One region of the Bacillus pumilus genome, then DNA from elsewhere that is predicted to be linked to it. Evidence: a T-box and tRNA genes for the amino acid it is inferred to sense, from the RefSeq annotation. Region 1 holds a T-box; the other holds one or more tRNA genes.
What was found. The T-box of region 1 lies ahead of ileS (isoleucine--tRNA ligase). A T-box ahead of a tRNA ligase gene usually reads a tRNA of that ligase, here a tRNA-Ile.
Positions count from the first base shown of each region.

Region 2: it has a tRNA-Ile gene. The T-box ahead of ileS (isoleucine--tRNA ligase) is inferred to sense a tRNA for this amino acid. The anticodon was not compared.

Region 1 covers NZ_LT906438.1:1,497,696-1,500,765, reverse strand. Annotated here, with positions in the region: gene ileS (isoleucine--tRNA ligase) at 1-1,724, opposite strand, end outside; T-box leader at 1,784-2,020, opposite strand; gene CKW02_RS07560 (DivIVA domain-containing protein) at 2,080-2,574, opposite strand; gene CKW02_RS07555 (YlmH family RNA-binding protein) at 2,601-3,070, opposite strand, start outside.
Region 2 covers NZ_LT906438.1:32,739-35,808, forward strand. Annotated here, with positions in the region: rRNA gene CKW02_RS00165 (16S ribosomal RNA) at 1-1,494, shown strand, start outside; tRNA gene CKW02_RS00170 (tRNA-Ile) at 1,590-1,666, shown strand; tRNA gene CKW02_RS00175 (tRNA-Ala) at 1,681-1,756, shown strand; rRNA gene CKW02_RS00180 (23S ribosomal RNA) at 1,855-3,070, shown strand, end outside.

The sequences.
Region 1 (3,070 bases):
TTTCCAGTGACAGCAACTGCTGTTGATAAGGAAGAGTTAAACCAGCCGCGATATTGGTCAGAGCCTTCAAGGTAAAGGTCTGCCGGACGAACAAGGTCATCTCTTTCTTCTAAAACAGCTTGGTGAGAAGAACCAGAATCAAACCATACATCCATGATGTCCTGCTCTTTTGTGAATTCTCCGTTCGGGCTGCCTGGATGTGTAAAGCCTTCTGGCAAGAGCTCTTTCGCTTCTTTTTCAAACCAAATATTCGAGCCATGTTCTCTAAATAATTGAGAGACGTGCTGTATTGTTTCATCTGTGATGATTGGCTCACCATTTTCGGCATAAAAGACCGGAATTGGAACGCCCCAAACACGCTGTCTTGAAATGCACCAGTCACCTCTGTCACGCACCATATTGAATAGGCGTGTCTCGCCCCATGCTGGCACCCATTTCGTTTCTTTAATATTGTCTAGTAGCGCTTCTCTAAAGTCTTTAATCGATGCAAACCACTGAGCGGTTGCACGATAAATCGTTGGTTTTTTCGTTCTCCAGTCATGCGGGTAAGAGTGCGTGATAAAGTCGAGCTTTTTCAGCGCGCCTTTTGCTTCAAGCTGTTCTGTGATGGCTTTATTGGCATCTTCGTAGAATAGTCCTTCAAAACCAGGCGCTTCTTCTGTCATGACACCTTTTTCGTCTACTGGACATAGTACGTCAAGACCGTACTTCATGCTGACAATAAAGTCATCTTCCCCGTGACCTGGTGCTGTATGAACACAGCCTGTACCTGCATCCGTTGTCACGTGGTCACCAAGCATCACAAGTGAATCTCTACCATAGATCGGATGCTCTGCAACGACGTTATCTAATTCTTTTCCTTTTAATGTTTTCACGACTTCATACTCTTCAAAGCCAAGCGTTTTTGCCACTTGTTCAACAAGCTCAGATGCGACAACATATCGCTCAGCACCTACTTGAAGAACGCTGTACTCTAGGTTTGGATGAACACAAATGCCAAGGTTTGCAGGAAGTGTCCAAGGTGTTGTTGTCCAGATGATGAATTGTTCGCCATTTTCAAGTACGCCTTTTCCATCTTTCACTTTAAATGAAACGTAAATGGATGGTGAACGTTTGTCTTTATATTCAATTTCCGCTTCAGCAAGAGCTGACTCACTTGAAGGAGACCAGTTAACAGGTTTTAGTCCTTTGTAAATATAGCCTCTCTTCGCCATTTCACCGAAGACAAGAATTTGTTGCGCTTCATACTCAGGCTTTAACGTGACATATGGATTGTCCCAGTCCGCTCTGACGCCTAATCGCTTAAATTGATTGCGCTGACCTTCGATTTGCTTCCAAGCATACTCCTCGCATAGTTTGCGGAATTCAGCTGTCGACATTTCTTTACGTTTGACTTTTTTATTTTTAGTGAGCGCTGTTTCAATTGGTAAGCCGTGTGTATCCCAGCCCGGTACGTACGGTGCATGGAATCCATTCATTGATTTAAAACGGACAATAAAATCTTTTAGGATTTTATTGAGTGCGTGCCCCATATGAATGTCACCATTCGCATATGGAGGTCCATCATGCAAAATAAAGGTCGGGCGTCCTTTTGTACGCTCTAAAACCATTTGATAGATGTCTTTTTCTGCCCACTCCTCTTGGATTTCAGGCTCTTTGTTCGGCAAGTTCCCTCTCATTGGGAATTCTGTTTTCGGCATTAATAAGGTGTCTTTGTAGTTCATACCCATTCCTCCATATGCAAATTCTGATTAAAAAACAATAAAAAAAGCCCTCTCATCCCATAAGGGACGAGAAGGCTTGTCTCGCGGTACCACCCTTTTAGACAAGCGCTATGACACAGCCGCTTATCCACTCTAAAATCGTAACGTGATCAGACGCCTTTTCTTACTGGTCATTTCAGAAAAGGAACTAAAGGGGTGATCTCATTGCAGCGTCTCGTAATGTCAGGCTTCCACCATCCCTGATTCGCTTTATTACGCATATGACAACTGCGAGTGTCCCTTTCAAACGTTTATCTCTTGTTAATTTATGATGGTATTATATGCAACTTGTACACGTCATGTCAAGATGATGCGCTTATTCTTTTTCGTCAAAGACAGCGTCAACTTCATATTCCAGTAAATGATCCCAATCGTCATTTTTTAGAAGATCAAGCTGAGCTTCGATGAGCATTTGGAAGCGAGTTCTAAAGACCTTCGACTGCTTCTTCAGCTCTTCGATTTCCATCGCAATCTTTCTTGATTTAGATAGCGCTTCGTTAATAATACGATCGGCATTTTTCTCCGCTTCACGAATGATCAATTTCGCTTCTTTATCAGAATGACGTTTGACGTCTTCTGCTGCTTCCTGCGCCACAAGAATTGATTTGTTTAATGTCTCTTCAATTGTTGCAAAATGACCTAATCTTTCGTCAAGCTCGTTTACTTTTTCTTCGAGTTCATTCTTTTTGCGAAGCACGATTTCGTAATCTTTACGTACTTGGCTTAAAAACTCGTTTACTTCATCTTCGTCATAGCCGCGAAAGCTTTTTGTGAACGTTTTATTATGAATATCATTAGGTGTTAATGGCAACCTCGCCACCTCCAGATTCAAGTTCGTTATGTCAGAAGCTCAAATGTTACTTTAAATTTATCTTTTTTGGTCTTCCCATCAATCGTTTTGAGGCTAAAGCGGCCAAATCCCCTAACAGAGAGCTGATCGCCTTCGCCGATTGTAAAGGAAGGGTCCTCAGTGACTTTCCAGTTAACTTTGACAAGCCCATTTTTGACCAAAAGCTGTGCTTTTTGCCGAGACTGACGGCTGATTGCAGCACATACCGCATCAAGCCGCAGTGAAGAAATCGTATCTTCTTTGATGTCAGTCTTGCTCTTAACCGGCTTTAAATCTGCCTGCGTGATTTCCTCTAATGAAACGGAGGCTCTACCGACATGCGTCAGCTGCGCCCGAACAAAATCGGCGACATCACTCGTACAAATAAACTGCACATCTTCCTCTGAAAATAACAAATCTCCAAATTTTTGACGCTTCAAGCCTGTCCCAATCAGTGAACCAAGGAGCTTCGGGTGTT
Region 2 (3,070 bases), 1.5 Mb from region 1:
TGCAAGTCGAGCGGACAGAAGGGAGCTTGCTCCCGGATGTTAGCGGCGGACGGGTGAGTAACACGTGGGTAACCTGCCTGTAAGACTGGGATAACTCCGGGAAACCGGAGCTAATACCGGATAGTTCCTTGAACCGCATGGTTCAAGGATGAAAGACGGTTTCGGCTGTCACTTACAGATGGACCCGCGGCGCATTAGCTAGTTGGTGGGGTAATGGCTCACCAAGGCGACGATGCGTAGCCGACCTGAGAGGGTGATCGGCCACACTGGGACTGAGACACGGCCCAGACTCCTACGGGAGGCAGCAGTAGGGAATCTTCCGCAATGGACGAAAGTCTGACGGAGCAACGCCGCGTGAGTGATGAAGGTTTTCGGATCGTAAAGCTCTGTTGTTAGGGAAGAACAAGTGCGAGAGTAACTGCTCGCACCTTGACGGTACCTAACCAGAAAGCCACGGCTAACTACGTGCCAGCAGCCGCGGTAATACGTAGGTGGCAAGCGTTGTCCGGAATTATTGGGCGTAAAGGGCTCGCAGGCGGTTTCTTAAGTCTGATGTGAAAGCCCCCGGCTCAACCGGGGAGGGTCATTGGAAACTGGGAAACTTGAGTGCAGAAGAGGAGAGTGGAATTCCACGTGTAGCGGTGAAATGCGTAGAGATGTGGAGGAACACCAGTGGCGAAGGCGACTCTCTGGTCTGTAACTGACGCTGAGGAGCGAAAGCGTGGGGAGCGAACAGGATTAGATACCCTGGTAGTCCACGCCGTAAACGATGAGTGCTAAGTGTTAGGGGGTTTCCGCCCCTTAGTGCTGCAGCTAACGCATTAAGCACTCCGCCTGGGGAGTACGGTCGCAAGACTGAAACTCAAAGGAATTGACGGGGGCCCGCACAAGCGGTGGAGCATGTGGTTTAATTCGAAGCAACGCGAAGAACCTTACCAGGTCTTGACATCCTCTGACAACCCTAGAGATAGGGCTTTCCCTTCGGGGACAGAGTGACAGGTGGTGCATGGTTGTCGTCAGCTCGTGTCGTGAGATGTTGGGTTAAGTCCCGCAACGAGCGCAACCCTTGATCTTAGTTGCCAGCATTTAGTTGGGCACTCTAAGGTGACTGCCGGTGACAAACCGGAGGAAGGTGGGGATGACGTCAAATCATCATGCCCCTTATGACCTGGGCTACACACGTGCTACAATGGACAGAACAAAGGGCTGCGAGACCGCAAGGTTTAGCCAATCCCATAAATCTGTTCTCAGTTCGGATCGCAGTCTGCAACTCGACTGCGTGAAGCTGGAATCGCTAGTAATCGCGGATCAGCATGCCGCGGTGAATACGTTCCCGGGCCTTGTACACACCGCCCGTCACACCACGAGAGTTTGCAACACCCGAAGTCGGTGAGGTAACCTTTATGGAGCCAGCCGCCGAAGGTGGGGCAGATGATTGGGGTGAAGTCGTAACAAGGTAGCCGTATCGGAAGGTGCGGCTGGATCACCTCCTTTCTAAGGATATATGGAGCAGTGTGCGTTTTCGTCTTGTTTAGTTTTGAAGGAACTTGCAAAAGATCCTACAACATCATATCTTCGATATGAAAGATGGGCCTGTAGCTCAGCTGGTTAGAGCGCACGCCTGATAAGCGTGAGGTCGGTGGTTCGAGTCCACTCAGGCCCACCATCTTCTATTAAATCGGGGCCTTAGCTCAGCTGGGAGAGCGCCTGCCTTGCACGCAGGAGGTCAGCGGTTCGATCCCGCTAGGCTCCACCAACGTGTTCTTTGAAAACTAGATAACAATAAGTAATACATTCACATTGAATGCAATGCAAAGTTCATCACACATAGTGATTCTTTCTAAAGTAAGAAATGGTTAAGTTAGAAAGGGCGCACGGTGGATGCCTTGGCACTAGGAGCCGATGAAGGACGGGACGAACACCGATATGCTTCGGGGAGCTGTAAGCAAGCTTTGATCCGGAGATTTCCGAATGGGGAAACCCACTGCTCGTAATGGAGTAGTATCCATACTTGAATACATAGAGTATGAGAAGGCATACCCGGGGAACTGAAACATCTAAGTACCCGGAGGAAGAGAAAGCAAATGCGATTCCCTGAGTAGCGGCGAGCGAAACGGGAACAGCCCAAACCAAGAGGCTTGCCTCTTGGGGTTGTAGGACACTCTATACGGAGTTACAAAGGAACGATATAAGCGAAGAGGTCTGGAAAGGCCCGCCAAAGAAGGTAACAGCCCTGTAACTGAAATGTTGTTCTCTCCAGAGTGGATCCTGAGTACGGCGGAACACGTGAAATTCCGTCGGAATCCGGGAGGACCATCTCCCAAGGCTAAATACTCCCTAGTGACCGATAGTGAACCAGTACCGTGAGGGAAAGGTGAAAAGCACCCCGGAAGGGGAGTGAAATAGATCCTGAAACCGTGTGCCTACAAGTAGTCAGAGCCCGTTAAAGGGTGATGGCGTGCCTTTTGTAGAATGAACCGGCGAGTTACGATCCCGTGCAAGGTTAAGCAGAAGATGCGGAGCCGCAGCGAAAGCGAGTCTGAATAGGGCGCATGAGTACGTGGTCGTAGACCCGAAACCAGGTGATCTACCCATGTCCAGGGTGAAGTTCAGGTAACACTGAATGGAGGCCCGAACCCACGCACGTTGAAAAGTGCGGGGATGAGGTGTGGGTAGGGGTGAAATGCCAATCGAACCTGGAGATAGCTGGTTCTCTCCGAAATAGCTTTAGGGCTAGCCTCAAGGTAAGAGTCTCGGAGGTAGAGCACTGATTGGACTAGGGGCCCCTACCGGGTTACCGAATTCAGTCAAACTCCGAATGCCGATGACTTATCCTTGGGAGTCAGACTGCGAGTGATAAGATCCGTAGTCGAAAGGGAAACAGCCCAGACCGCCAGCTAAGGTCCCAAAGTATACGTTAAGTGGAAAAGGATGTGGAGTTGCTTAGACAACCAGGATGTTGGCTTAGAAGCAGCCACCATTTAAAGAGTGCGTAATAGCTCACTGGTCGAGTGACTCTGCGCCGAAAATGTACCGGGGCTAAACGTATCACCGAAGCTGCGGACTGTTC